Regions from separate parts of the Maridesulfovibrio pacificus genome, predicted to be linked through region 3. Evidence: predicted binding sites of a transcription regulator. Region 3 holds the regulator's gene; each other region holds the start of a gene.
The links. The regulator sigma-54, encoded in region 3, starts transcription at its own class of promoters, with help from an activator protein. The targets are predictions, from matches to a motif close to CTGGCACGGNNNNTGCTT.
Positions count from the first base shown of each region.

Region 1: a site for sigma-54 is predicted at 1,182-1,199, ahead of ACNI23_RS02110 (SHOCT domain-containing protein). Genes of this name have one in related genera too.
Region 2: a site for sigma-54 is predicted at 1,792-1,809, ahead of ACNI23_RS07815 (OmpA/MotB family protein). Genes of this name have one in related genera too.

Region 1 covers NZ_JBLZNE010000001.1:402,982-413,573, reverse strand. The annotation lists gene ACNI23_RS02120 (ribbon-helix-helix domain-containing protein) at 1-199, opposite strand, end outside; gene ACNI23_RS02115 (hypothetical protein) at 328-798, opposite strand; gene ACNI23_RS02110 (SHOCT domain-containing protein) at 865-1,146, opposite strand; gene ACNI23_RS02105 (hypothetical protein) at 1,403-1,642, opposite strand; gene ACNI23_RS02100 (SPL family radical SAM protein) at 1,888-2,988, opposite strand; gene ACNI23_RS02095 (ParB N-terminal domain-containing protein) at 3,001-3,954, opposite strand; gene fusA (elongation factor G) at 4,158-6,221, shown strand; gene ACNI23_RS02085 (hypothetical protein) at 6,352-6,780, shown strand; gene katG (catalase/peroxidase HPI) at 6,883-9,066, shown strand; gene ACNI23_RS02075 (lysophospholipid acyltransferase family protein) at 9,309-10,028, shown strand; gene ACNI23_RS02070 (ribonuclease J) at 10,021-10,592, shown strand, end outside.
Region 2 covers NZ_JBLZNE010000001.1:1,669,714-1,680,305, forward strand. The annotation lists gene ACNI23_RS07810 (motility protein A) at 130-999, opposite strand; gene ACNI23_RS07815 (OmpA/MotB family protein) at 1,011-1,733, opposite strand; gene ACNI23_RS07820 (MBL fold metallo-hydrolase) at 1,977-2,933, opposite strand; gene ACNI23_RS07825 (Maf family protein) at 3,092-3,694, shown strand; gene ACNI23_RS07830 (Lcl C-terminal domain-containing protein) at 3,697-4,701, shown strand; gene ACNI23_RS07835 (AMP-binding protein) at 4,880-6,637, shown strand; gene ACNI23_RS07840 (substrate-binding periplasmic protein) at 6,825-7,580, shown strand; gene ACNI23_RS07845 (helix-turn-helix domain-containing protein) at 8,007-8,255, shown strand; gene ACNI23_RS07850 (VOC family protein) at 8,240-8,629, opposite strand; gene ACNI23_RS07855 (hypothetical protein) at 8,897-9,487, shown strand; gene ACNI23_RS07860 (GNAT family N-acetyltransferase) at 9,528-10,382, shown strand.
Region 3 covers NZ_JBLZNE010000001.1:1,471,763-1,482,354, forward strand. The annotation lists gene ACNI23_RS06855 (PTS sugar transporter subunit IIC) at 1-579, opposite strand, end outside; gene ACNI23_RS06860 (PTS sugar transporter subunit IIB) at 593-1,054, opposite strand; gene ACNI23_RS06865 (PTS sugar transporter subunit IIA) at 1,057-1,485, opposite strand; gene rapZ (RNase adapter RapZ) at 1,514-2,395, opposite strand; gene ACNI23_RS06875 (PTS sugar transporter subunit IIA) at 2,490-2,939, opposite strand; gene hpf (ribosome hibernation-promoting factor, HPF/YfiA family) at 2,943-3,479, opposite strand; gene rpoN (RNA polymerase factor sigma-54) at 3,531-4,946, opposite strand; gene lptB (LPS export ABC transporter ATP-binding protein) at 5,272-5,994, opposite strand; gene ACNI23_RS06895 (LptA/OstA family protein) at 6,012-7,637, opposite strand; gene lptC (LPS export ABC transporter periplasmic protein LptC) at 7,652-8,242, opposite strand; gene ACNI23_RS06905 (KdsC family phosphatase) at 8,243-8,764, opposite strand; gene kdsA (3-deoxy-8-phosphooctulonate synthase) at 8,754-9,566, opposite strand; gene pyrG (CTP synthase) at 9,643-10,592, opposite strand, start outside.

The sequences.
Region 1 (10,592 bases), 1.1 Mb from region 3:
CTTTTTTTACTGCGTCATAAGCAGGACCAACCTGACTTTTCAGCCAATTATCTACAGCTCTGTCGCGAGCCAATAGTGCTCGCAGACCGTCACGAATAACTTCACTCTCAGAAGCATATTCACCAGACGAGACTTTTTCTTTAACTGCCTTTGCCATCTCAAGGGGTAAAGTTATGCTCATTTGCTTGGTTGAACGCATAAAATGAACCTCCAAATTTTGTGTAGGATTTAATCCTACTGAACAATTTTAATATGGACAAGAGAATAAAAAAGAGCCGCAACATCAACCGATGTTGCGGCTCTTTTCTTAATAAATTTCAGAATCCCCTACTCCACAAACGCCACACTTTTCAAAAGTGTCCGCTCACCAAAGAACTCTTCCAGCCTTTCGCGCTCGGATTCGAGAATACGGATTTCGGATAATCCGACTTCCTCTTTGACACCGCCATAAATTTTCAAGGCCTGGTCGATGAAACCGGATTCCACGAAGCAGACGTTCATGGCATATGATCGGTCATTCCACTTCATGCGGATTTTAATGATAGGGTTTCGGGTCTCGTGATCTGTAACCAAGTTACCGGTACGCACCAAGGTATCACGCACGTTTTTGGGCAGCATGACCCCGAAACGGCTCAAGTTTTCGGAAAATGCAGGCTCGAAGGCCACGTAATAATAGGGGTCCACCTTTAACGCGATGGATTTGCCCGGAATATTCAGGATAAAAGGATTTTCAGCAAAGGCTTTTCCCAGCCCTTTCTGCAAGCGATCAATGCGATCTTTATAATCTTGTAAGGACATTGGTGTAATCCCCCTTTAATTGAGTTATTACACCAAGTTTAACAGCTAATCAAACTAGTTTATTCCTTACTTCAATTCATTCTTCATGCGAATGTAAGTTTCCTCGTCAATCTCGCCGGAAGCGTAACGCTTCTTCAAAATATCCTGAGCGGAGGGCGCACTGGTGCCGGTATCCGGCTTACGAAACATGCGCACAGTAAAATAAATAATCAACCCGATTACTACGAGCTGTAATATACCGCCAAAATGAAAAGGCATCCAGCCACTCATACCACTCATGCCATATCCGGCACCATGACCGAATCCTGAACCGCTACACCAACTGCTTAATGCACTGATAAATTCCATGTCCTTACCTCATTCTTTTAATTTTACTAAGCTAAAAGCATAACTCATGCCATGAGATATAAGTAGTAAATATAACACATTACAATTTCAACATCTGACAAATGTGCATTTCGCTTCACAAATGAACAACAAGATTTTGCACAAAGACTGTTCAAAAGCAGATTATGACCCGCCAAACAGGGCATGATATGCAAAAAACATAATACAAACAAAAGCAAGAAGCTCATTCAGTGTAAACATTATATTTCCCCCACAACTATTTCAGATAATCGTAAGGTCTGTCATCCATCACATTAATCCCATAGCGTTTCTTCTTAACGTAGAAAGCCGTGGAAAATTCGGATGTATCCGCTGATTTGCGAAGAGAACGAAACGCAGCCCAGATGACGATAACTGCAAAAATTAACTGCATAGCCAGAATCCAAAAGACGGCTCCTGCCATCCCATCAGAAAAAAGCACGCCTAAAACATCAACTGCAACATCATATAATTCCATTCTAAACCTCGCGATTTTTGTAAATAGAATTACATACTGCATGCCAGAAACAAAAAAATGTTTAATCAGCACTGATTAGAGAAGCACTTAAGACTCTGTTAATTTTAACTTAATATAAATAAATGCAAAAACTTGCACGACTTGGATAACCTGTGTGCAACACATCCCTTCGCTTTTGTGCAAAACAAAACCCCGCAACACTATTAGTGCTGCGGGGTTTGAGTTGAATACGATATTAAACAATTCTAATCATTGAAAGCCTGTTTCATAAGATGCTTGCCGAGTCCGCCCAGATCTTTAGGAGTGTAGCCGAACACATCCTGCCAGTTTTCGGTAGATTCCATACAGAAGTAAAGCTGCTTACCCATACCATGCTTGCGCAGGCGGTCTACGATAAACTTGAACTGACGCAGACGCAGGGGCCGCAGCAGTCGCATCTTGTTATCATTACCGGTGATGAACTCATCGAATATGTAAGTTGTTTCCGGGAAGTTCTGCTCAATGATCGGCTTGAGGTGCGGCATATGCCTGAATGAGCCTAGGCTGAAATATGCAATCTGCTCAGGCTTCACGTAATCGAAAATCATATCGATGATTTCAGCATAGCCTTCACGCCAGCCGTCGAAACGGATAATGGGATCAAAATGCAGGCAGACCCTGAAACCGGCATCTGCACAGGTGCGGGCGGCTTCAAGACGCTCTTTGAGAGTTGATACACCAAACTCCTCATGCTCATTAACAAACGGAGCATTGAGGGACCAAGCCGGAAGCAGACGGTCGGTTCGCTTGACCACGTCCATCCATGAAAGATCGATGATCTTGGACTTAAGCTCCAAACAGACGTTGGGATAATCGCCAAGAAATTCTACCAGATCGCGGCTGTATCCGGTGACCGCTTCAAGGGCGAGGGAATCAGTGAATTCCCCGGTACCGACACGGTAACAGGTTGAAATATCCGCAGAAAAAGCCTTGCCCAGCTCATCGAACAGATCATTCTGGTTGGCCCAGACTTTAAGCACATTGTCCTGAAAGTAAGCCTGCAAAATACAGTAAGAGCAAGCCATAGGACAGCCCTCACCGATATGAATGATCCGGTATCCGCAGCAATGGTAGTAACGGGTGCCGGGACAAAACCGCAAAAATTTACCCTTGTACTCTTTAAGATACAGGGACTGCTTTCCACCCAGTTCCCCATGCGGGAAATTCTCCGGGTCCACAACCTCTACCGGGAGGTCGGGCATGCGTGAAAGCACCCGCTCTGTAAGCGGAACCTTCTGCATGCTGCGATCAATATATATTTTTTCTATTCCCTTTAAATGGTCGGGAAGTACTAAATCATTGCTCATTTTTTAAATCCGCTACTTGTCTCTACCAAGTTCGAAAAGCTCTTCCCAGCCACTAAATTTAGCGATGGACTCAAGGTCAGCCATAGCCTTTTCCATCATCTCAAGACTCTTGAAACGAGTCTGGATCATGACTTCCCCGGTCTCGAAACTGCCAACTGGTTCAACCCGCCATTTGGTTCCGGCACAAATTTCTGAAACGATCTTGTTGTGAACCTTTTCCAGCTCGCTAAGCTTGGGATAACGCAGTTCCTTTGCAGCCTTGCAGAAACGGGTAACCGCATCCTTGGGCGATTCACTCTCTCTCGCAGCTTCAAATGCAGGAACGGAAATCAATTCTACAATGGATTTGTTCTCGCGACGTGAAGTCTCGTAGAGCCAAGTAAGAAAGTTAACCGCATTGGAACGGGACCAACTCAGCTTCTCAAAAAAACTAATCAACGCGGCGCGGTCAGCTTCATCAAGCTTAATAAGCACTGAAACCGCTGCCAAAGGGATATGCCCGAGCTTGAGCAACTCATCATATTCCGGTTCAAGTTCCATCCAATCAAGCCAGAATTTCATGTCCCTTGATTTAGGCTTAATGCCAAGCAGAGGGGCAACTGTTTTGGGAAGCTCAGCCGCATCCATACGTGCGGCAAAAAAGCGCACTGCCGCCAACTTAACCGATTCGTCTGTTAAACGCGCGCTATTTTCTTCAAGATGTAGCACCGCTTTTGAGGTTTCATCAGCTGCATCTATATAACGCACCAAAACATCCATTCCAAGCTTTGAAGCGGCAGCAACCCTTGACCTGCCTGCAACAAGCAGGGTTCTGCCGGATTCTTCGACTGCCAGCACCGGAACGAGCTGTCCGTGCTTTTTCAACGATGGAATAAGTTTTTCAACCGGGGATTCAGGGTGCAGAAGCCATGGACCGGAACAGTCAATATCAGCCGGTGAAAGGCTGCAAACACTGGGATTACTCAATTTATCTAACCTCCGAAAAACGGAATAAGGTCGTGCTCAATTATTGTTTATGCACGATATTTAATTAATTATCTACGCTTGACATGTTAGCTGGGCTATACCTATAGGGATTATTAGGAAGAATTATAAGTTGCACCTTTAGACCTGTACTGGCCGGGTCGTCAGGTCCCGGCTGTGAACATTCAGAGAAACGGAGTTGTTGAATGTCTGAAGCTTTACAAAACCAAAGGACTTTTGCACTTGTGGGCCACGGCGGTTGTGGCAAAACCTCTACCGCCGAGATGATTCTTTTTAATGCCGGTGTGATCGACAGACTCGGTAAGATTGAGGAAGGCACCACCGCCCTCGATACCGAACCTGAAGAAATTAAACGCCGCGGTTCCATCCAGTCCGGTTTCGCCGGGTACAAGTGGGACAAAAATGACCACTTTCTGATCGACACTCCGGGTGATGCAAACTTTTGCGGAGACCTGCCCTACTCTCTAGCCGCGTCCGACGGCGTTGTCTTTACCATTGACGCCGTGGACGGAGTCAAGCCCCTTTCGCGCAAAGCATGGGCAGCAGTTGAAAAAGCAAACCTCCCCACTGTTATTTTCATCAATAAGATGGACCGAGACCGTGCAGACTTCGATTCTGCATTCGATAGCCTAAACTCTTCCCTCGGCATCAGCCCCGTACTGCTGCATTATCCAATCGGAATCAAGGAAAATTTCAAGGGCGTAGTGGATATGCTCTCCGGTCAGGCCTATCTGTTCGAAGAGAACGGAAAGGTTACCAAGGGAGATATCCCCGCCGATATCGCAGACGAAGTAGAAGTCCTGCGTGAAACCATGATCGAAAACATCGCGGAAAGTGATGAAGATCTCATGGAAAAATACCTCGAAGAAGGCGAACTCACTCCCGAAGAAGTCGCAAAAGGCCTCACCGCAGGTGTTAAAAACCGCAGCCTGTTCCCGGTATGCGTTGGTTCCGCACTGGAAAATAAAGGTGGCTCCTTCCTGCTGGATATGATCCAGACCTATCTGCCCTCCCCGCTTGACCATCCCGAATGGCAGGGTGAAGACGGTACAACCCGTGAATCTTCCGCAGACGGCCCTGTTGCCTGCTTTGTATTCAAAACCATTGCCGACCCCTTTGCCGGACAGCTTACCGTCTGCCGCGTTCTCTCCGGAACAGTCAGCGGCGACCAGACCCTGACCAACACCAATACCGGCGCCAAGGAAAGAATGGGCAATATCCAGCTAATGGTAGGCAAGGACCAAAAGCCCCTCAAAAATCCTGCTGGCCCCGGCGCAATCATCACTCTTGCCAAGCTCAAGGAAACCTTTACCGGCGATACTCTCTGCGATGACCACAACAAGTTTACCCTCGAAAAACCGCAGCTGGCTCCGCAGCTGATCACCTTCGCCCTTTCTCCGGCGGAAAAAGGCGATGAGGACAAGGTCTTTCAAGCTATCCAGAAGCTGCTTGCTGAAGACGTTAACCTCAGCCTTTCCCGCGATGGGGAAACCGGCGACATCCTGCTTTCCGGTATGGGTCAGAACCATATTGAAATCTCCGTTGAGAAAGCAAAGCGCCGCTACAAGGCTGAAATCGTTCTTAACGCACCCAAGGTTCCCTACCGTGAAACCATCAAAGGTTTTGCCGAAGTTCAGGGACGTTTCAAGAAGCAGTCAGGCGGACGCGGTCAGTTCGGTGACTGCTGGATCAAGCTCGAGCCTCAGACCAAGGGTAACGGCTATGAATTCGTCAACAGCATTGTCGGTGGTGTAATTCCGAAACAGTACATCCCCGCAGTAGACAAAGGTGTTCAGGAAGCAGCCCAGAAGGGTTTCCTTTCCGGGTCCCCGATCATCGATTTCAAAGTAACCCTTTACGATGGCTCCTACCATTCCGTTGACTCCTCGGAAATGGCGTTCAAGGTTGCCGGATCCATGGCCTTTAAAAAGGCATGCGAAAAAGCCGGGGTTGCCCTGCTTGAGCCACTTATGAACGTTGTGGTTGAAGTTCCTGATGAATTCATGGGTGACATCATCGGTGACCTTTCCTCCCGCCGCGGTAAGGTGCTCGGCTCCGACTCCACCGCAGGCGTAACCGAGGTCAAGGCCCACGTGCCCATGTCCGAAATTCTCAAGTACGCACCGGATCTGCGCTCCATGACCGGTGGTCAGGGAACTTTCACCATGGAAATGTCCCATTACGAAGAATGCCCCCCGCCGATCGCGGACAAGGTCATCGAAGAATACAATGCGGGTAAGGACGAATAAACCTGCATCTATTTACTATGGTTGAACTACTTAGGCCGGGACATGTGTCCCGGCCTTTTATATTGCCTAACTACAGTTCTAGACTTATAACAATAATACACATATGTAAGTTCAACTAATGGAGGACAGAATGGAAAATATGGAACTCGTTTTAAATGCAGTTAGCGTGTATCAAGCTCAAACCGAGCAAGTCGGCAAAATATGGGACTACTTCAGCGTTGTATCGCTTACAGTCGTCGGAATAATATTAAAAAGCGACAAGGCCGTACGTACTATGAAGGAGCCACTAGTAATTATTGGGGCCTACCTTATTTTTTGCATTAACAACCATCTAGCATTATTGAAATACCATGAACAATTGAATCAGTTAGGCTCACTTGTAGCTACTCTAAAAATAGAGGCCGGAGCTAAGCTGACCGCTTTTGGGGTTCAAGACCTTCGCTGGATTCAACAATCACATATCCTATTTATAATAGCTGTTTGCGCAGGGTCACTACTCACGGCATGGATCAGGATTAAAAAGAACGCAAAAAAATCTGTCCCCCACGCTTCAAATTAAATTGTATCCAACGCACCCTCTCCCTTGGATTAAACTGCAAATAAATGCTAATGTGGTCGCAATCGTAAAATTCCGAACTCACGCAAACGGGAGATAAAAACCATGAGTGATGAAAAGAAATGTCCAGTAACAGGGCGCTCTTCAAGTCAGGTAGCCGGGAGCGGCACATCAAACAAAGACTGGTGGCCCAACCAGCTTAACCTGAACATCCTGCATCAGCATTCAGCAAAATCTGACCCCATGGATAAAGAATTCAACTATGCTGAAAAATTCAAAAAGCTTGATCTTGAAGCCCTCAAAAAAGACCTATTCGAACTGATGACCGATTCGCAGGATTGGTGGCCTGCCGACTACGGGCATTACGGCCCATTATTCATCCGCATGGCATGGCACAGTGCCGGAACCTACCGCATCGGTGACGGGCGCGGTGGAGCCGGATCAGGCAGCCAGCGCCTAGCCCCGCTTAACAGCTGGCCGGACAACGTAAATCTTGATAAAGCCCGCAGGCTGCTCTGGCCCATCAAGAAAAAATACGGACGCAAAATTTCATGGGCCGACCTGATGGTCTTTGCCGGAACCTGCGCAATCGAATCCATGGGACTGAAGCCTTTCGGATTCGCTGGAGGCCGCGAAGATATCTGGGAACCGGAAGAAGACATTTACTGGGGCGATGAAGACACATGGCTCGGCGACACCCGCTACTCAGGTGACCGTAAACTTGATAACCCATTGGCAGCAGTTCAGATGGGATTGATCTATGTGAACCCCGAAGGTCCTAACGGCGACCCCAATGCCGTGGCTTCAGGCAAGGATGTACGCGAAACATTTGCCCGCATGGCCATGAACGATGAAGAAACCGTGGCTCTCGTTGCCGGAGGACATACTTTCGGTAAATGCCACGGAGCCGGAGACGCAGCGAATGTAGGCCCGGACCCCGAAGGAGCACCGATTGAACAGCAGGGATTGGGCTGGAAAAGCAAATTCGGCAGCGGCAAGGGTGGCGATACCATCTCCAGCGGCATAGAAGGCGCATGGACCCCGACCCCCATCAAGTGGGACAACAGCTATTTTGATACCCTGTTCGGATACGAATGGAATCTTGAGAAAAGTCCTGCCGGGGCATGGCAGTGGCATCCATCCGACCCGGAAGCTAAAAAGACTGTACCGGATGCACACGATCCATCCAAGACTCATCCTCCAATGATGACTACCGCCGACCTTTCCTTGCGCATGGACCCGATATACGCGCCCATTGCCAAACGTTTTCATAAAAACCCTGAAGAATTTGCGGACGCCTTTGCACGGGCATGGTTCAAGCTGACGCACCGCGACATGGGACCGCGCTCACGTTATCTGGGGTCTATGGTCCCCGATGAAGAACTCATCTGGCAGGACCCGGTGCCCGCAGTCGATCACGAACTGATAGACAACACTGATATTGCAGATTTGAAAGCTAAAATTCTGGCATCAGGATTATCCGTTTCGAAGCTGGTATCCGCAGCTTGGGCATCCGCTTCCACTTATCGTGACTCCGACAAACGCGGAGGTTCCAACGGTGCGCGAATCCGCCTTGCGCCGCAAAAAGACTGGTACGTAAACCAGCCGTTACAACTGCCGGAACTGCTGAACAAACTTGAAGAAATCCAACAGGAATTCAACAGCCAATCCGGAAATAAAAAAGTATCTCTCGCCGACCTGATCATACTGGGCGGCTGCGCGGCAGTTGAACAAGGTGCAAAGAACGCAGGATTTGATGTAACCGTGCCTTTCACTCCGGGGCGTACCGATGCTTCACAAGAACAGACCGATGTACATTCATTTTCTGTGCTGGAACCTGCGGCTGACGGCTTCCGCAACTTCCAGAAAATAAAATACTCAGTTACCGCGGAAGAACTTCTGGTAGACAAAGCCCAGCTCATGACCCTGACCGCACCAGAAATGACCGTACTCGTCGGCGGGATGCGTGTTTTAGATGCAAACTTTGATGGATCAAAACACGGCGTATTCACAGATAAACCGGGAAGCCTAAACAATGACTTCTTCAACAACCTGCTCGATATGGATATTGTATGGACACCTACTTCCGAAGATGCAGAACTGTTTGAAGGACGAGACCGCGAAAGCTGTAAGTTAAAGTGGAGCGCAACCCGCATTGACCTTATCTTCGGAGCCAATTCACAGCTCCGGGCCATTGCCGAAGTGTATGGCTGTGATGATTCAGAAGAGAAATTTGTAACCGATTTCATCTCCGCATGGGATAAGGTTATGAATCTAGGCCTTTTTTGATTTAACTTAATTAACGACTACAAAAAGGGACGTTTCATTATTTTGGAACGTCGCTTTTTTACCATATGCCCCAAAGGCGTTATTTTCATTATTTTCCCTTTCCCCTTGTCCAGCGGGAAAAATTAAACTACTTAATGGGTGGTTTATTTGTTATTAGTTAATGATTGGTCGGCTGAATTCAGAAATCCGCGGCCTTCAATATATTTTCCAGCAAAACAGTTTAACCCATAATTACTACTATCGTGAGCTTACTTAGAACCTTATTTTTTTATCTTGTTTTTTTCCCGGCCACTATCTTCTTTTCCATCGTGGCTATTATTGGGCGCACCCAGAAATCCAGCCACTGGTGTGAGCGGAACTGGGGTAAACTTGTTGTCTGGCTCTGCGCGAGCACAAACCGTGTGGACTTAAGCGCCCTTGATGAAAATGAAACTTATGTTTTCATGGTAAACCACCAGAGCTTTTATGACATCCCCCTGCTCTTCAAATATCTTGCACCTTGGCAATTCAAATTCGTAGCGAAAAAGCAACTTTTCGATTTCCCGGTTTTCGGACACGCGATGACCGCGGGAAAACACATATCTATTGACCGCGAAAACCGCAGACAGGGAATGCGCGACATCCAGAACGCCATTGACACTGCCAATAGCGGCCTTTCCCCGCTCATCTTTCCGGAAGGAACCCGCAACCCCGCTCCGGAAAAGGACGGTCTCATGGAATTTAAAACAGGCGGAATGGTCCTGGCCCTTAAGTGCCAGAAACCCATCGCTCCGGTGGTTATGTACGGCGTTAACAGGGTCTGCAAAAAACACAGCCTGTGGATGAATCCTTTTCAGGAAATAAAAATCAAAGCCCTGCCGCCCATTGATATTTCAGAATACAAAGTCCGTGACCGCGTCAAACTCAAAGAACAGCTCGAAGAAGTAATGGGCGCAGCCTACGCGGAGCTGAGAGATGAGTGATCCTCAGCTTACAGTCTGTCCGCTCGGGGGCCTTGGCGAAATCGGTCTGAATTGTATGATGCTCAGCACTGCTGAAACTGCTGTGGTAGTCGACTGCGGTCTGATTTTTCCTGACGATGCTCTTTTCGGCGTGGACATAGCAATTCCCCGCTTTGATCATATCCTGACCATGAAGGATACCCTGAAAGGTATCGTGCTCACTCACGGACATGAAGACCATATCGGAGCCCTGCCGTGGCTGCTTCCTTATATAGATGTACCTGTCTACGGCTCAAAGTTCACCCTCGGACTGGTGGAAAACAAACTTCGCGAACATAATCTTGAGGACTATGTTGACCTGCGCGTGGTAAACCCGCATGACCGAATACAACTGGGCGACATGGCATTCAATTTCTTCCCTGTATGCCACTCCATTATTGAAGGCTACGCTCTGGGAATTGAAACACCTGTAGGCCGGGTAATCCATACTGGTGATTTCAAGATTGACCGCAATCCGCTGGATGGTCACGCAACAGACCTTGAAGCCATTGCAAAATTTTCCGAACCGGGTGTTACTCTGCTTTT
Region 2 (10,592 bases), 200 kb from region 3:
AATGAGATTGATTCACTGCTCTTTATCTTGTCAAAATCCGGACACAGAAAAACCCGGTACGGACTGTTCCCTTTCGGGACGCCGTACCGGGATATTATTCAATTATGTTTGGAGATCTGATCTATACGCCTATGAAGCCTTAGCTTTCACTAAAGGGACTTCATGCAGAATCTTGTCCTTGGACTTCTTCTCCTCCCGGCGCATCTTGATATACTTGCGGGTTATATTCCTGAGAGCTTCAGCCTTCTCTTCGCGGTCATCCACAACTAGAAAAGCTGCAAGTTTTCTTTCCAGTTTGTAAGGATTCTGTTCATTTTTAATAGCAATTACGCCATCAAGTATCATCTTCTGGTTAATCAGTTCGTTACGGGTCCGGCAGCGTACTGTCTCAGCCATAGGGGCAAAGATCATGTTACTGAAGATTACGCCATAGAGGGTTGAAATAAAGGCAACCGGAATATGTTTAAGAATCATTGCCGGATTATCGATGCCCATAAGCAGGCCGATCAAACCGATTACTGAACCAGCAACACCGAAGGCAGGGGCAAAACGGGCCATGGACTGAAATACACGCTCGGATTCCCCGCGGCGCATATTGAAAAATGACATTTCAGTCTTCAGGCAATCCTTGATTTCATCTTCCTCAAAATTATCTACCAACAGCATGAGCGCATGGCGCAAGAAAGAAATCGTAGTTTTTTCGCCCGCTTTTTCAAGGGAAAGCATACCGTCCATCTTGGACCGGACACTCAGGTCAAGCAGGGTCTCAACAATCTCCTCATGGGTAGCCAGACGGCTGGAATAAGTATCCTGCACCACCCGGAATGCTTCACGAAGTTGCTCTACCGGATAGCTGAGCAGAACCGCAACAGCCAAACCAGAAAGGACAATGGCAAGGGCCGCGGCGTTCCAGTAGAGGGCAATTCCACCGCTAAGCCAGAAGCTACCGGCAAAGATGGACGAGGCGACGATGACACCGATTAAATTCTTTTTATTCATTACAGACCTCCTTACTGGGCATTGACGTCAGTATTAATAACCACGATCTCAACTCTGCGGTTGTTGCCTTCCACCTTGCCCATATCTCCGGGCAGTTCAGGGGCAACCCCGCCGCGTCCGCTGACTATAATGCGAACCGGATCGATTGATTTTGTATTGATCAGATATTCTGCAACCTTGGCGGCGCGTCTTGCGGAAAGCTCGAAAGCGTTCTGCGCGCCCACTTTAGCAGCATCAGAAGAGTCAGTATGACCTATAATATGAATGGCATGCTTGCTGGTCTTGAGAACCTCGGCAACTTCAGCAAGATATTGACGGGTCTTATCTTCAAAAACATTCTGTCCAGAAGCGAAAAAGGCGTTACCGCGCATGACGATTTTAAGTTCGCCATCTTCTTCTTTCATGCTCACGGCACCGTCATCGCTGCGGTACAACACATCTTCGGGAGTCATGATAACTCTGGCGGAACTGGACATGGCATCACGGTGAAATGAAATCATTTCAATCAAACCGTCAGCAGGATTCATTGCAACCTCTGACTGGGCGTTACCTTCGAAAATGACCTTTATATTTTCCTTCGATTGACTGTAGATAAACAGCACTACGAAAAGAACGAACATAACCATCATCAGGTCAGACCACGGAACAGCCCAGCCATTCATGCCGGAAGTGTCCGTATCTCCTGAATTAAACTCCAAAAGGTCAAGTTCACATTTCATTTCATCTAATTTCATACCATGCTCCATCGTCTGATGAGTTCGGGATAGCCCCGTGGTTCTCTTTCGATTCATGAAGCAAGGGTAATGCCAATCTCCGTAACAGTGTATATTACAGGGGCTAAGAAAGACTATTTTTACTTAAGGAAAGGATAAAAATTGAAAAAGTCAAAAATAGGACATAAACGGATGATCCGAAAAAAAAGACGCTCACCGTACTCGGCAAGCGTCATTCAATTCATCTGCTATACTGGAAAAATGCTACAGGTCGATACACAACCCGTCCTGAGCCATGATAATTTTATCCGGCCTGAACTCGGCAAGCTGTGAAAATTCAATGGTATCATCCAGAAACTTCTGGAGCTGGAAATCATCCCGCACCGGTTCCTGATGAAAAAGGCAAAGAGTTTTAACCTTAGCCATACCGGAAAGCTCAACCGCAATGATGTTGTTGGAATGTCCCCAGTCTTCTTTGATGGAATTAGCCTCGGCAAAAGAATACTGGGCGTCCATGATCAAAAGATCAGCTTCCTTAAAGAACTCGACAAACCCCTTATCAGCGAGGGCTGTTGCACTCTTGTGCTCACAATCAGTTGAATAGACAGCGGACTTGCCGTCTTTTTCAAAACGATATCCGAAGGAACCGCCCGGATGGTATTGGGCTTTAACCTCAATATCTACCCCGGCGAGTTGAAATTTCTGCCCGGTCTTTAAGCGAACGAACTCAAATTCTGCAGCCAGGTTATCAAAATGAACCGGAAAACAAGGTTCACTTTGCTGATTACGCAGAACTTTTTCAATACTAGGATGCCCGCCGTAGAATGTTATTTTATTACCGGGAATGTAAGCGGGGACAAAGAAAGGAAAGCCCTGAACATGGTCCCAATGCAGGTGGGACATGAGAATATGAAAATGCGCTCCCGGTGCACCATGACGGTCAGCCATAATCTTGTTGCCCAGATCACGCAATCCGGTTCCGCAATCGCAAATGATATATTCATCGCCCTGCCCTTCAATCTGGATGCAGGGGGTATTGGTTCCATAGGAACCTCGAACAGGAAAAGGGAGCTCATTGTCAATAAACAGGTCAAGATCCGTAGTTGAATCGATTCCCTTTTCAACTGCGATCTCAAGTGCGGCCTTGACTTTAGCTCTGGCTCTTTCGGCATTGAATGTGGCAGACAGGGAACCGCGCGCTCCCCAGATGCATACCTTCATTAATTACTCCTGCTCAAAAATTTATTAATTATTACATCCAGAAGCACAAAAGAGCAACAAAAGTGTATAAAAAATAACATGATCCCGACCAAGAGCATTCACATTTAATCATTTTCAAATTATCAACCAAAAGTATCAATTACTAAAAAGGAATCATCATGAGCATATATAAAACTGTAAAACCGCTGACACTTGGATCAGGCTCTCCGCGCCGCAAGGATCTGTTGCAATCAGCAGGACTGGAATTCGAGATTAAACCAGCAACATGTGAAGAGCCAACCCCGACCCCCGGTCAGGCTCCGGAAGACTACGCCATAAAAATGGCTGAACTGAAAGCCATAAACGTAGCTGAAAACAATCCCGGAACATACATACTCGGTTCTGATACCATAGTAGTCCGTGACCGCGACATCCTCGGCAAGCCCGTAAACCGTGAAGAAGCCTACGAGATGGTGAAGTCCCTTTGCGGACGTAAGCACAAGGTAATAAGCGGCTGCGCAATTATTTCCCCTGAAGGTGAGGAACTGAGCTATGCAGTCTCAACTGAAGTTGAATTCATAGATTTCAACGAAGCGGCAGTACGCGCCTACGCTGCCACCGGAGAACCGGACGACAAAGCAGGAGCATACGCCATTCAAGGACAAGGAGCATTTCTGGTCAAAGGAATCAGCGGATCATACACCAATGTTGTCGGACTGCCTCTTGCTCGCGTGATTGAAAGCTTGATGGATTGGGGTGTGGTTGTTGCGGGAGATGGATAAAGATGAAACCGGTATCTAATATTATCAGCACAGGACTCCGACATTGCTACACTGCGTCTGGCGAGCAGATTCCGTGTGATGGTAGTGGGCAGGATGCAGAGTACGGCATAGGAATCGTCACGGAAGGCAACCGCTTCGACGAACAAGAGAACTTAGTCCATGACAAGCTGACAGGTCTGACTTGGCTTAAACAGGCGGACGTCTTCACTTACCCGCTGGCATGGGACGAGACCCTTGATGCTGTTACCCAGCTAAATAAAGATAAATTTCTGGGATATAGTGATTGGCGACTGCCAAATAGAAGGGAATTGCGCAGCCTTATTTCGCACGGAGATAAAAAGCCGGCTTTGCAAAAAGATCATCCTTTTCGAAATTTATTTCTTGGCTGGTATTGGACTTCTACGACCTCTGCCCTTGCTCCGGCTTATGCTTGGCGGGTCCACTTTGAGGGCGGGCGGATGTTTTATGGCAACAAGAAAGATCCAAGTATGGGCTGGCCTGTAAGAGGGGAAAGCTCCATTCTGGCGCAAACAGGACAAAAGAACTGCTTTAATGTCACAGGGGACAGGATCAAGAGTGAAGGCTCATTTCAGGATGGCGCCTTACAGATGGGAAAGGCATGGCCCGATCCTCGGTTTAAGCTCACCTCGTATGGCGTGTTGGATATGATGACGGGGTTGATTTGGGCCAAAGAGGCAGATCTTGCCGGATTGGTCGACTGGCAGGGAGCATTGGATAGGATCAAAGACCTGAACATTAATTCTCAGTTAACTTGGCGCCTGCCCAACATTAATGAATTGGAATCTCTGATTGACGCATCACAGGCCAACCCCGCCCTTCCGGTCGGGCACCCGTTTGAGAATACAAACGAGGCATACTGGTCCTCGACCACGAGTTTCTTCGAAACGGACTGGGCTTATGCGTTATACTTGCACAAAGGGGCTGTGGGTGTAGGTTTCAAAGAAAAAACAGAATTCTATAGCTGGCCTGTAGCGGGGCCATTATGAGTAAACGCGGAGCAAACTTCTTTCATTTAAAAGCTCGATGAATTGGGGTGTTATTGCGGGAGAGGGTAAAAAACATACATTCGTGATGTTTTACTGCTGTGGTTCCTCTTGACCCAACTTAATTTAGCAGTCACACTGGCGAACCTATTTATATATAAGGATATGAGGAGGCTAGATCGTGAATCTGCAAGACACCCCGACCCTGAAAAATGCGCTGGCACTTAGTGCCGAGAAATATAGAGACCGCCCCGCAGTCTGCTTTGTGGGCGAAGCCCCTATAACCTACGGCGAATTCAAAAAGCTAGTGGACGATATTTCCCTGCTGCTCCACAGCCGCAGCATTACCAAAGGTGACAAAGTTGCCATCCTGAGCGAAAACATGCCCAACTGGGGGGCCGCATATCTTGCCATCACCTGCATGGGTGCTATTGCCATTCCGATACTCACCGAATTTCACGAAGGTGCAGTGCATCACATTCTACGCCATTCCGAATCCAAGGCCATCTTTGTTTCCGAACGTCTGCAGCACAAAGTGGATGAGTACGAATCAGACAACCTCCACACCATCATCACTCTCAATGACTTTTCGCTTTCCACAAATGAAGGACTGCGCCAGACTTTCAAGGAAGGCATGGTTCATGCTCGCAAATCTTTTGAACAAGTCAAGGAACAGGTCAAAGAACGAATCAGTAAGGAACTTGAAAAATACACGGATAAGGGCAAGGAATATATGCGTCCGTCTACTGAAATCGACGTTGATGATGTTGCCGCTATCCTATACACCTCCGGCACCACCGGAAGTTCAAAAGGCGTCATTCTCACGCACCGCAACATTGTATACAACGCCATTGCAAGTGCCAATATCGTTGACGTCAATACCGAGGACCGCCTAGTTTCAGTCCTGCCGCTGGCGCACACCTTTGAATGCACGCTGGGCATGGTCCTGCCGCTCATTCACGGAGCTTCCATTCATTACCTTCGTAAGCCGCCTACGCCCAAAACACTACTTCCAGCCATGGCCATGGTAAAACCAACCATGCTGCTCATCGTGCCATTGATTATCGAGAAAATTTTTAAGAACCGCGTCCAGCCCAAACTCAAGAGCTCCGGCATCATGCGCAGTGTCATGAAGTTTGGTGCCGCTCGCAAAAAGCTCTATGCGGTTGCCGGTAAAAAGCTCATGGAAGCATTTGGCGGACAGCTTCGTTGCATGCCTATCGGAGGTGCATTCCTGGCCCCGGAAGTCGAGGAATTTCTCGTAGATTCAGGGCTGCCTTATACCGTTGGCTACGGCATGACCGAAACCAGCCCGCTCTGCACCGGTGAGCCATCTAGCTCCACCCGTTTCCGTTCAGTCGGCCGCCTACTTGAAGGTATGGAAATAAAGATAGATAATCCCGACCCCGAAACCGGTGAAGGAGAGATTCTAGTCAAGGGCCCCAACGTTATGCAAGGCTACTACAAAGCACCTAAAGTCACGGAAGAAGTGTTCACAGAAGACGGCTTCCTTCGCACCGGCGACCTCGGTTACATTGATAAAGACGGATACATTTTTCTGCGCGGTCGCCTGAAGAATGTGATCATCGGTCCCAGTGGTGAAAATATTTATCCTGAAGAAGTCGAATCCATTATCGGCGAATGCGACTACGTATTGGAATCGATTGTCTATCGCGCTGATGGCAAGCTCGTTGCCCGCGTTCATCTCGATTACGTCAAATTTGATGAAGAACTCGGTGCCGGCAAAATGATTGAATCAAAAGCCCGCGATGCTGTGCACAAGTATCTGGATTCCATTAAGAAGACCGTCAACGGCAGGGTCTCCAGTTTTGCAAAAATATCAAAGGTAATCGAACAAAGCGAGCCGTTTGAAAAAACGCCCACTCAAAAAATAAAACGCTATCTCTACATAGACATGGAAGAGAATCAAAAGCGATAAAACAGATATGATCTACACGTTACAGGCCAATTTAGCACAGAAAAGACCGTCTAGAAGACGGTACAGCTCAGATTTCCAACCCCGCCCCAAGAACTAACTGTCAGTTCTTGGGGTTGGCTTTTCAAGCATTTGATTGCTGCAAGAAAGATGTCATGTTAAAGTAAATTTTTAATTGCAGGGATAAAATATGTGCTATCAATGGAAAATAAATTTATGCAAAATTTTAATAATAATTCTTTTGCTTGGTATAGCTGGAAACGCCCAAGCTTATGAACTTACCATTTTTGCAGACAACTGGCCTCCATATAATTTTAAGAAGAACAATAAGGTTGTTGGGATTAGCACGGAACTGATAGAAGCGGCACTACAAAAAGCTGAAATTAAATATAAAATTGTAATTCGTCCTTTTAAACGCGCCTTAATTACTGTTCAAAAAAATCCAAACACTATGCTCTATACTGTGGCACGTGTTCCTCAGCGCGAAGATTTGTATTCATGGATCGGACCTTTACACCCCAGAAAAGTATATCTCTTTAAGTTAAAAAATAGAACTGACATACAAATTGATAACGTAGAAGATATTAAAAAATATTATACCGGCGTTCTTTTGGGCGGATCTATTGAACATTTTTTTGTCTCCCATGCTTTCCATAATAAAAGCTACTATTCAGTAAGCAACTCTGAACAATTATTAAAAATACTCTTTAAAAAACGTATCGACCTTATTCCGGGAGACCCATTAGATTTGGCCTATCAAATGAATACTCTGGGATATAATTATTCAGAACTTGAAATTGCATACCTACTAACCGAGGAAGGCGGTTATTACATGGTAGCAAACAAAAAAGCTCCGGCGAACCTCCTAGAGAAGATACAGAAATCATTAGAAGAAGTTTTGGCAACAGGTCTCAGAGATCAAATCATAAAAAAATATGTGAAGTAAGCTATAAAAGATAACAAAATGATTCATGAGAACCCAATATTGGCAACATGGTCTTCCGTAGCTGAGACCTCTAAAATATTTCCCGTAATGCCCGACGGCTGCCGCGACTTGATCATCAAGCAGAACCCGGGCAGCCCGCCGCACTTATTTGTCTCGCACCTCATGTCCACACCCCAGAAAATATTCGCTCAAAAGGGCACTACATTCATCGGACTTCGGCTCAAGCCCGGAACGTCAATTGCGATGCACAGACTCAGCGGGCATCCCCTGCCGGATTCCATACAAGGGTTGACCGAAATAGCGTATGATACCGCTTCTATGTCTGGTAATGTTTCGGATATGATGCGCTGCTTAGCTTTGGCTACGTCACCTGCAACAGCTGCCGGTGATTTGGGTGTTAGCCTGCGTACGTTGCAGCGCCACACGATGAAGGAGACGGGGCGGCCCCCCGACTTTTGGCGCAGGCTGGCACGGGCACGAAAGGCAGCCCGATTAATCTTATCCGGAGCTCTTTTGCATGAAGCTGCCCAAGCGTGCCCTTTTTCAGACCAGGCCCATATGACACGGGAGTTAAAATGCTGGTTCGCCATGACTCCCGGAGAAATAGCCGCAAGTCGGGATGATAGCCGCCATCCGGCGTGGAGCATCTGCCACCTCGGCTATGATGCCCCGTAGACCGGCGAACAGATTTCGATCAGGTAGCCGTTGATATCCACAACGTAAGCTGTCGTCTGCCCCCAAGCTTCCTCGCGCACCTCTTGCACCACAGTAGCTCCGGCAGACCGTGCATCCTCAAGTGCGGCAACCACATCATCCGTTTCAAAAGCTATTTCAAAAACCGGAGATGACGGGTCCGGTGTTCCGGGGGATTTACCGAGCTCAGTCATAAGACGGCGCGATGAAAAAGACAGTGTCGTACTCCCGGTATCCAACTCGCCATAGTCTCCGGACTCATGGATCATGGTGCGTTGCAGGCCAAAAGCCTGCTCATAAAACTCGATACTGCCGGTCACGTCCTCAACGTAGAAAATGGTATATTTTAATTTCATTAAACTCTCCTTTTTTTCCAACTTACTACCTGTCCATATTTTAGTCTTGAATAATCGCGACAAAATTTGAAATGTGCACTCTAACTACGTTCGAGGGCTGACGAACAAGCCCATTGACGCTCAAGTCTTAGCGTTTTAAAACCTTAATCAATGTAATTAACTGACCAATTGCACAACAAATTGAAAGCCTGATGAATTGGAGTGTGATTGTTGCTGAGCAAGTCCGATCGCGTATTTTAAAAACAATTATTTTAAACGTAACTAATCATGACTACTGACATTCATACATTGGCAAAACATAATCAACAACGAGCACGTCGTGTCATTGAAGACACCAATATTATGCATATCTGGGCTAATTCGGGCATGAAAGCCGAGCTTGTTGGTTCTCTGCGCATGGGACTGATGATGTGCAAACTTGATATAGACATGCATGTTTACTCAAATCCATTCTCTCTTGAAGCCGGATTTGAAGCGATAACCCGCCTAGCGCAGAATCCCCGTATCCGGCGCGTCGAATACAAGAACCTGCTGGACGCTGAAGATCAATGTTTGGAATGGCATGCTTGGTATGAAGCGGAGGATGGAGACACTTGGCAAATCGACATGATGCAAATCCATACAGAATCGCCATATGCAGGATATTTCGAACGTGTCGCGGATGCTATCAAAGCAAAACTGACTCCTGAAAGCAAACAAACAATCTTGGATATTAAATACAGTATTCCTGAGGGAATAAGTGTCATGAGCATCGAAATATACCAAGCTGTGATTCGTGACGGCGTAAGCAACTTAGCAGAGTTCATGGAGTGGAAAAGTCGAACCGCGGCTCAAGAAATAATCCAATGGATGCCTTAACTCTGCAATAATAGAGACAAACCTAAAACGGAGGCATTCAATGGAAGATTTTACTATTCGCCCCATGGCTAGAGACGAACTGGACTGGGCTGTGGATATGGCAGCCAATGAAGGTTGGAATCCGGGCTTGAATGATGCCGAAGCATTTTATGCTCAAGACCCGGATGGATTTCTTGTTGGGTTGCTTAATAATTCGCCTGTCGGATGCATATCTGCTGTAAGCTATGGAGGGATCTTCGGATTTATCGGGTTCTATATTGTTGCCCCGCCTTATCGGGGAAAAGGTTACGGCATGCAACTCTGGCGAAAAGCCATGGAAAGAATGCAGGGGCATGTTATCGGCCTTGACGGCGTTTTCGAACAACAGGAGAACTACCGAAAAAGCGGCTTTGACTTCCAGTACAGTAATATTCGGTTTGAATTCCGCAACACTTTGCATTCAGCACCAACGCAATTACCTTCAGGGTTGATTAAAGCCGATCCTGCTATGCTGGGAGAACTTGTAGCTTATGAAGCCAAACTGTTTCCCCACTCAAGGGAAACTTTTTTATCCAAATGGTTGAACCTCCCAGACTCTGTAGCTCTTGCATCCCGCACAGGAGGGCGCATCAACGGATATGGCGTAATACGAAAATGCCGTTCCGGGAGCAAGATCGGTCCCCTATTTGCTGACAATCAAGAAGTTGCTGAATTTTTATTCCAGAACCTTTGTGCAGAGGCGGATGCCAATTCACTAATATATCTCGACGTGCCGGAAATAAATGACAAAGGCTTAGCCTTGGCAGAACGGTACGCCATGAAAAAAGTTTTTGGAACAGCGCGCATGTATGCGGGGACAGCTCCCGATTTGGATGTGAATCGAATCTTTGGTGTCACAACGTTCGAACTTGGTTGATCAAAGGAAATATTATATTTTCAGCTAAGATTTTATTCTATTACCGGAGAGACAGTACAAATTTTCAAATGTAGAGGGAAACTTCGTTTGCGAATAATTATTCACGAACTCAACAATCCCACATTTTTTTCTCCATCACTTATCTTTATTTACTTCTGTTCGATTAGCCTGAAACTTTTACAAAAAAACACATCATGGCCCGTAGCTATT
Region 3 (10,592 bases):
AGACCATTTCATATCCACACCGGCGACCAGCGGTCCCCATTTGTGAAAAAATATACAAAGGATATAATGAAGGATTATGGTGCTTGTCCAGAAAAAAAGCCAAGAAGTGACAAAAGTTCTTAAAATAGATCGAAAAACCAGCTTTTGCGGGAGTTGATCGCCAGCTTTTCCCTTGCGAGCCCAGCCGATAAGCTTATTATGCCCCCTATTATGCCACTGCCTTAGTGAAGAATCCATCCACGCACCGATGCGTGCCAAAGGCAAACAAGCAAGCAGAATGACCATAACCTGTCGTGCTTCTGTAAACGCAAAAGAAGTGGTCAATGCAAGCGCGGCAAATGTAGGTGCTAAAATATGAGGAGGTATATAGGTTCCGGCCGGGATATTATCCAACCAGAATAGCTCAAAAAAGACGGCAATCTTAAGACTGGTAGCCACATCTCCGGTAACAGCACCCCAAAGAGCACCTACCACGAGCGGCCGTTCAAGAAGTCCGGGATTTATCGTAAAGCGGAAAAGCGAAAAAATCGCAAAAAAAAACCGATCAATGCAACCCAGACGGGAAAGGATAAAGCTAATCCTTGAAACAGACTCATGAGAACCTCACCTGTACAGGATCATTAGGAACGCAGCGGAAATCCAGTTCTATACCCTGTCCTCTAAAATAATGAAGACAGGATTCATCATCCGAACTTAAAGCCACGCTGGGGGAAATCTGTTTTTTACCGGGACCGTAATGAATGTTGCCGATATTAACCGAACTGAAAATGAAACCGGAATCCAGGGCCCTACGCACATCGGCACAGGATGAAAACAGAATGATAGTACTGCCGTTACCGTTGTTAAGAGCAGGAATCGTATCGTTTAAATCATCTACCGAACAAAAAGAGCAGCTCACCGATTGCGGAATCGCCAGCGACATGATCTGCTGCTGCAAATCATCCCGGGCAACAGCATCGTTAACCACGATTATATGTTTTGCGTGGGTGTACGGTAGCCATGTTTCAATAATCTGCCCATGAACAAGACGGTTATCAATTCTCACCCACATCATGGTTACCCTTTGGAAGTTCGTTTTCGCAGCATTTCACCGGCAATGACAATGCCTTTCGCCGCTGCTTTGCTGACCTCTTCGGCCATCTTCTGCAAAGACTCGTTACGCATCTGAAAAGCTTTCAGAAGCATGGGCAGGCTGACCCCGGTCACAACCTCAATATCATCCCCCTGCAGCAGGGAAAGACTGAGGTTAGTGGGTGTTCCACCAAACATATCGGTAAGGATGAGAACTCCGTTCCCGTTTTTCACTTCGGCAATATTGCTCTTCAATGAGTCCACCGCCGCATCGATGCCCTGAGAGACATCGACACTAAGGGAGAGCACTCCCTCCTGAGGACCGACAATAAGTTCACCCGCTTCAATAAGCGCCTGTCCGAAGTTACCATGGGTAACAAGAACAATTCCGTTTTTACTAGATTCTATGCCCATCTAAATTCCCGATATATTCTACAAAAAACTATTTCAAATGAATGTGCTTATGTTCAAGAGAAACAGAATAACCATTATCTTTAAGAGTTGCAAATACCCTTTCTGCTGTGGCAACGGAACGATGCCGTCCTCCAGTGCAGCCTAAAGCGATAGTCAGCCTGTATCTTCCCTCCTCCTCGTAAAGAGGAAGGACATATTGAAGGAAATCGAGATATTTCTCAATAAAAATAGAGCCCGGTTCAGTACCTAAAACATAATCTGAAATAGCTTTATCCTGACCGGAAAGTGGGCGGAGCTCTTCTTCGAAATATGGATTGGGAAGAAATCTCAGGTCCATAACCATATCGGCAGCGGTAGGCACGTCATGCTTAAAACCGAAAGACATAACATGTACGCGCAGTCCGCGAGTCTTTTCACTAAGCTCTGCCCATTTTTCCTGAATACGGCGGCGCAGATCGTGAATAGAATAGGTGGTGGTATCAATAACCAGATCGGCCTGCTGGCGCACTTCGCCAAGGATTTCCCTTTCTTTCTCAAGAGCCTGCTCTAAGCCGATATCTCGGGACTCAAGAGGATGCAGACGACGTGTAGTAGCGTACCTGCGCACAAGCTCCGGCAAGCGGGCTTCAAGGTAAAGAATGCTTGGGCGATACCCCTTGGAGGTTAATTCTTCGCGTGTGGCCTCCCAGTCAACACTGAACTCAAGCTGACGTAAATCCATACCCAGCACCAGACCGCGATATGCATTGTCACGAGTATTGAACAGCTCAACCAGGCGCGGAAGCATGCTCGCAGGCAATCCGTCCACACAAAAAAAACGCAGATCCTCAAAGACCCTTAGAACGGTAGATTTACCGGCTCCGGAAAGACCGCTCACAACAATCACAGGAAAGGAATCTACATCGACCACCTCAATATCCTCCTTGCGCAATAGCCTACAAACAAAATTAGCAATGACCCAAGTTCATTGCTAATCTGATTTGTTAATTTGAAAAATGTCGATTCTAGCTGAGACCGAGGAGCTTAAGCAGCTCCTGCTTGTCATCTGTCTCTATAAATGCCTGCCGAAATGCTTCATCTTTAAGTTGCCGGGAAATCTGTGCCAAAACCTTCAAATGAGCACCGGCCCCCTGTTCGGGGGCCAGTACCATAAAGAATATCTTACATGGCTGCATGTCCAGAGATTCGAAGTCGACTCCCTCGCTGGATCGGCCGACCACCACGACAATCTCTTCAAGACATTCCAGTTTACCGTGGGGGATGGCTATGCCATCCCCGATTCCGGTTGTTCCAAGTTTTTCGCGATCATTAAGGACCTTAAGGGCATTTTCCACATCCACTTCCAGACCTGCGTCCTTTAGGGTGGAAACCATTTCTTTCAGAACTTCACTCTTATCAGAGGCCTGCAGTTCATGAATTACAAGGTCCTTTGCCAGATTATCAGTTATATTCATCAGTTAGTATCCTGGGTCAATTAAACCGAAGTCGCCATTATTGCGGCGATAAATTACGTTTATGGCTTCATTATCCGCGTTGCGGAATACGAGGAATTCGTGGTCGAGAGTCTGAAGCTGCTCTGCGGCTTCATCGACACTCATAGGCTTGGGAACAAAGGAGTCAGACTCCACAATCACAGGTTCCCTATACTCTTCCTCTCCATAGCTGAGAATATCCATTCGGGCAGGAGCTGACTCCTTACGCCTATGGCTTCTCATCTTTTCGTTTGCGCGGCGAAGCTGGGCTTCAAGCTTGTCCAGAACCATATCCACGGTGGAATACATGTCCTCGGACACTTCGTAAGCTGAAACATGAAGATGATCAGAGCTGAAAACAACTTCCGCAACATGCCTGAACTTATCTACTGACAGATTCACCTGCATATCAGTGTTGTCAGGATTGCTTACGTACTTTACCAACTTGGAGAAACGGCTGTTTGCATATTCCTTAAGATGTTCGGATGCGTCGAAGTTCTTAAAAGTAAATGCTACGTTCATAAAGAGCCTCCTTAGTAAAGGGTGAATATGCGTTGATTTCTCCGGACTACATTAGAATACTTTTTTCCTCTTGGAAGAGGAGAGAATCCCCATTGCAGTCCTATACTTGGCTACGGTCCTTCTGGCTATGTTGACTTCCAGTTTCTCTTTGAGAATCTCAGCTATCTTTTCATCGCTGAGGGGTTTCTTTCCGTCTTCTTCACCGATCAATTTCTTGATCGTCGCCTTGACGGACTCGGAACCGACCTGAGAACCGTCATCCAGACCGAGCGCACTATTAAAGAAAAATTTAAGTTCATAAATCCCATGCGGAGTAGAAACATACTTATTAGTAGTGATTCGGCTCACAGTGGATTCATGCATCTCGATGTCTTCCGCAACCTCCTTAAGAATAAGCGGTTTTAACTTGGTGACACCGTGGGCGAAAAACTCTCGCTGGAATCTCACTATGGATTCAAGAACCTTATATAAGGTACGTTGCCGCTGATACAGGCTCTTCATCAGCCATTGAGCGGAACGCATCTTGTCCTGAAAATATTCCTTGTCATCTCCCTTGGTTGATTCAAGAGTCTCCACATAAAATGCATTCATTTGCAATTTCGGAAGACCGTCTTCGTTCAGAACTATGACAAAATCACCGTCATATTCATAAACATAAGCATCAGGGCTGACATAGAAAGAGTCTCCACTTGAAAAACTTGCTCCGGGCAGCGGATCAAGTGTCTGCATCAAGTCCAGATAACTCTTTAAATCCTCCATACTGAGCTTGAACTTTCTTGCCAGAGGCTTGTAGCGCTTCTTTTCAAGATCATCCAAATGATCCCGGACCAGCGAAACCAGAATTGGATCATCGTCAAGCTTCAATGCTTCCAGCTGGATAAGCAGACATTCCTGCGGAGTCCTTGCCGCCACGCCTACCGGATCGAATCGCTGAATGCGATGCAATACCTTTTCTACATCTTCGATTTCAGCATAGCATGTTTCACAGACTTCTTCCAAGTCTATCCGCAAAAAACCTCCCGAACTTAAATTACCAATAAGACATTCACCTATGGCAATATCCTTCTCAGTAAAATCGGAAAGAGTCATCTGCCAATGCAGATGGCCATCAAGGGATGCCGACTTGGTCAGGCGTGCTTCAAAAGAAGTTCCTTCTTCATATGATTCCGACTCGCGGGAAGAGGACTGCTTTGATGTACTGGAAAATTCACCGAGATAGTTCTCCCACTCGGCTTCCTTGGAAATTTGTGCTTCTTCGGCAGTAGCGGTGCCTGCATCCGCATCGGGAGAGTCTGTACGCTCCTGAGCTTCAGCTTCTTCAAGGATAGGATTCTCCATGAGTTCCTGGTGGACGGTATCCACCAACTCCAATCGGGAAAGCTGCAACAACTTGATCGCCTGCTGCAGCTGAGGAGTCATTACCAGCTGTTGAGTAAGCTTTAATTGTTGTCTAAGTTCCAACCCCATATATTCAGGCCACCTTGTAAATTGATTCGTGTATTTTCAGATTCAGATTTATTGTTACACTATATACTGGACTAAACTTTTTTTTCATTCTTTTAATCCGAGCTTGATTCAACTATGCCACATCCCATTGCAAGATGCAACAAAGACCTCTGATTTGTCTGAAATTTAAGGATTTTTTATAAAATAGAAATGCATATGAAAAAAGTGTACCAATGTTCTGCCCGACTGTAAATCGACAAAGACAAAATTCATCAAACTTTACCAAAAAAAAGCCGAAACTCATTAGAGTTCCGGCTTGTAAAAAATCAATTCTCAGCACGCAAAGCTAAAGACTGAAACTATCACCCAGATAAAGTCTGCGGGCCTTGGTGTTTTTCACGATGTTCTCAGGTGAACCATTCAAAATCACTCTGCCCTCATAAACAAGGTAAGCACGATCACAGATAGAAAGAGTCTCGCGAACGTTATGGTCGGAAATTAAAATCCCAAGCCCCATATCCTTAAGCGTGGAAATAATATCCTGAATATCAATTACCGCGATTGGGTCAATACCCGCAAACGGTTCATCAAGCAGAATAAACTTGGGGTTATTAATCATGGCGCGGGCGATCTCAAGCCTGCGACGTTCACCACCTGAAAGGTACATTGCCTTCTGGTCGGCAAGACGGAGAATGCCAAGCTGATCCAACAGCTCGTCCGCCCTTTTCGGCACATCCTTACCGGAAAGGCCCGTATGCTCAATAATTATCTCAAGATTCTTACGCACGGAAAGCTTTTTGAAAATTGAACTTTCCTGCGGAAGATAGCTTAGTCCCAAGCGGGCCCGCTCATGCAAAGGCAATCGGGTAATCTGCTGCTTATTAAAATAAACATCCCCGGACGTGGGTTTAACAACACCTACGAGCATATAAAATGTTGTGGTCTTACCGGCTCCGTTCGGACCAAGCAACCCCACAACCTCACCCTCACGCACGGTCAAACCGATTCCACGGACAACCTCTTTGGGTCCGTAGTTCTTAACCAGTTTTTTGGCGATAATTGCAGACATAAAATTCCTTTAATGACCTAAGGGGAAACATTTTTAGGGGTATAGAAAATGGCTTCGATAGGCTTATTACCGCCAACAACCTCTGCTCGGTTATCCTTCAGATAAAATTTAATTTCATCACCCTGAATAAGGTTGGGACCATCCTGCAGTTCTGCATTACCATTCATATAAATGATTGAATCACCCACCACATAGGTCAGCTTGTCGCAATGCCCTTTGCGTTTCTTCATGACTACTTTTACGTTACCGGCAGCCACGATCTTCTTAATCTTGTCCTGAGTATCGGAAAGAGAATCACCTTCAGGACGCAAATGAGCGGTCAAAGTGTCAGAAGTAAGAGTCACATCAAGGCGCACAACCTTAACTTTACCGGAAAAAGTAATCCGGTTGCGATTTTCACTGAAAGTCATCTTGGTAGACGTAATCTTGATGGGCACTTCGTCCGGTCCACCGGGCTTGCGCTTCTTGCTAGGTTTTTCTTTTTCCATGACCGGAGCTTCCGCCTTAAGATAAGTACCGAAAACATAGCCGACACGCTTCAGTTCATTATCCTTACCCGGCTTGAAAACAGGATACCATTTTCCTTCCCCCTGCCCCACGCTCACAGCTTCTCCAAGCTCAAGCTTATCTACAATCAAAGACTTGGCATCAGGTTCGGAACGAACATTAAGCACAGCTGTAGCATACATGGTTTTAGTTTTAACGGGAGCCATCAGCATTTCATCCATGGCTTCTTCCATGGCAGCAAGTTCGCTGCCACGCTTAACTTCCGCCTTTGCCTTACGCACCTCTTCAGCTTCAATCTCAGCTTTACGGGCGTCTATTCCGGCCATCTGGGTTTTCTCCAGATTTTTGGGATAAGGGGCAAGAAACGGTCCCCATGCATAACCCCAGACAGGGGTATCGTCTTTGACCATGGCATCAATGCGATAAAGGGCGTACATGCCACCCTTCTCAGCCCCGACCTGTGCGCGGTGTCCGGGACTGAGCACACCTACAGCCTTTGAAGTGGCCACAGGTTTTTCTATCACATTGATTTTGCGTACGGCGTAACGAATACGGGCATCATCAAGAACAATGTCCACATCATCCTTTTTGATATAACCAAGCGCATCAGCCTCGGAATATACCGGAGCGTCAGCTTTGAAAATTGCGTACCAGCCGTCCTTGAGAAATCCGACCTTGATTTTATCGCCGGACTTGATCATCCCGCCGGTTGAAGACTTAACTGTCCGCTCAAGATAAAACTTTAAATCCTTGCCTACATAACGGATATCACCCCAATCGGCCAAGGGACTGTCAGCTGCAGCGGAAACAACAACCTTGCGTGAAATATACCCTACAGGCGCGGCAGTCTTTTCAGCAGAAGCAGGATACACCGGAAACCAGCTCCCCTGAGCTTTACCCACCAGAAAACTTTCCGCCGGAGAAAGAACCCAGACGACCTCGCCTTTAAAATCCGGCTTGGAACGTACGTTGGCAATTGTCCGAGTAATTTTCAACTCGGATTTGTCATAGGCATGGGCAACAGGGCCGACCAAAACAAAGGCAAAGAAAAATACCGCACAGACAATGGCGGGAGAAAGCAGCGCAAATATGGACCTGCCGCGCAACAATGAACTCTTTTCAACTATATTATTCAAATGAATGCTCGCTTCTATTGAGGCATTACCACCATGTCCGGTGAAATCAGGGCTTCCATTCCGTCTTCAATCATAATTTCACGGGTAACAAGGTCCACCTTGACCCGTTTGGAAGTAATATAAACAGTCGGACTCTGCACCTTCACATTCCCTTCGAGGAAAAGCAGGTTATCCTTGGGTTTAAAATCAAGGCGATCAGCCACAAGCCCCATATCACCATAATGTCCTTTGACATCATCCCAGAGCTTAAGACCTTCACCTTTCTGGCTGACCTCACCATGCAAAGCACTAACAAAAACTTCCTTGCGGTCCCGACCAAGATAATATGTAACCCGGGGTTTGTCAGCAATGACCAGTCCTTTCTCCTGATCATAATCTGCACTTCCGGCCCGCAGAATCCACTCAATATCACCTCCGGTACCCTGAATCAGCTCAATCTCCTCAGCGGAAATATCAGACTGGTTCTTATTGGAAAGAAGCGGATTCTCCACAGCCTCACGGGCCATATGCGGAAAAGTTCCATACTTCTTACCAAGCAGGGTTCCGGCGCAGACCCCGATAAACAGGGCCAGAATCAAATATAAAACTAAGCCGACACGGCCCATCTAGCCTGCCCACTCTTTCCAGATGTCATTCAACTTGCCCTGCGCGTCAAGAATAAAAGAAATCGCTTCGCGCACGGCGCCATGCCCGCCATCCCGGCTGGAAATCCATTTGGATATACCAAAGACCTCAGGCTGGGCATTTTTTACTGCCATAGGCAAGCCCACACGGAGCATTACCGGGACATCAATCCAATCATCACCAACGTAGGCGACTTCATCGTCGTTGAGTCCTTTTTCCTTAAGCAGTTTCTCGTAAAAAGGAAGCTTTTCCTTCTGCCCCGGATAATATTCGGTAATCCCAAGCTCGGTAACACGCTTTTCAACGGCACCATGATTCAATCCGGTAATTACCGCCAGCTCGATACCTGCCTGCTGCGCGAACTTGATGCCAAGCCCGTCCTGCACGTTAAAACGCTTAGTTACGTTCCCGTCCTTATCGTAATAAAGACCGCCGTCAGTAAGCACGCCATCCACATCAAGGATAAGCAGCTTAATTTTTTCAGCACGAACTTTAGCAGACATAATCAATGCTCCATGCAGCCAGAAGGTCCTTGATCAGATCTTCAGCACGGTCAAGGGGCCAGCTGTTGGGACCGTCGCAAAGTGCGCAATCCGGATCCGGATGGGTTTCCATGAAAACACCGGAAGCCCCCGCAGCCACGGCCGCACGGGAAAGCACAGGAACGAACTCACGCTGGCCGCCCGACTTACCGTCCAGACCGCCGGGAAGCTGCACTGAATGGGTGGCATCAAAAACCACCGGGCAGCCCAGTTCTTTCATAATCGCCATGGAACGCATGTCTACCACGAGGTTATTGTAACCGAAGGAGGCACCACGCTCCGTAAGCCAGATACGTTCATTGCCGGCTTCGCGCAATTTACCCACAACATGACGCATATCAAGGGGCGCAAGAAACTGTCCCTTCTTAACGTTGATAACCCGCCCTGTATTGGCAGCGGCAACAAGAAGGTCGGTCTGGCGGCAGAGAAATGCGGGAATCTGGATCACATCAGCCACTTCACCTACAGCTGCGGCCTGATCCGGAATATGAATGTCGGTAACAACGGGAAGTCCGGTTTCATCCTTAACCCGCTGCAACCATTTAAGCCCTTCCTCCAAGCCCGGTCCCCTGAACGAAGTAATGGAGGTCCGGTTAGCCTTGTCGAAAGAGCTTTTGAAAATTACCGTCACATCAAGACGGGAAGCGATGTCAGCCAATACTTCTGCAGCACGCAGGGCAACATCTATGGTTTCCAGTGCGCAAGGTCCCGCTAGAATAAACGGTCCCTGCAAACTTTTTTGATATAATTCATCGGGGCTCAAAAGGGACTGCCCTCCAATTATAAGATTGCCCGGAGACACTGCATACCAGTATCCCCGGGCAATACAAAGTTAATTCTTATTTCTTTTTATTGTCGCAAGAAGCCTTGATGAAATCCCTGAACAGCGGATGTGCATGCATGGGATTAGACTTGAATTCCGGGTGGAACTGGCAACCCAGGAACCAAGGATGGTCGGCAACTTCAACGATCTCTACCAGAGCTTCATCAGGAGAGAGACCACTCAGCACCAGACCTGCTTCAACAAGCTGATCTGCAAATTTTTCTTTGTTGAACTCGTAACGATGACGGTGGCGTTCCTGAATTTCAGTTTTACCATACGCAGCCATCGCTTTGGTACCTTCAACAACTTTACAGGGGTATGCGCCAAGACGCATGGTGCCGCCCTTGTCACTTTCTTCGCAACGGTTTTCAGTCTTCTTGGTACGGTAATCGTACCATTCTTTCATCAGATAGATAACGTTGTCATCACCTTCGGGGTTGAACTCTTCGGAGTTTGCACCCTTAAGGCCCATGACGTTGCGGGCATATTCAATAACAGCACACTGCATACCGAGGCAGATACCGAAGAAAGGCACCTTATTTTCACGTGCATACTGAATAGCAGTAATCTTACCTTCAACACCACGGTTACCGAAACCGCCGGGAACAAGCACGCCGTCACAACCGGCCAGTTTTTCCTTAACGTTCTCAGGAGTGATCTCTTCAGAGTTCACATAACGCAGGTCAACCTTGACCTCATTTGCAACCCCGCCATGAATAAGCGCTTCATGCAGGGATTTATATGCTTCCTTGAGATCCACATATTTACCAACGATACCAATTGTGGTTTCACCTGTCGGATTCTCAAGGGTATGGTTGAGTTTTTTCCATGGTTCAAGATTACAATTTTTGGCCGGAAGCTTAAGCATAATAGCAATCTTCTGGTCCAATCCTTCGTTGTAAAAGCTGAGCGGAAGCTGGTAGATGGATTTTACATCAACAGCAGTGAAAACCGCATCACGATCAA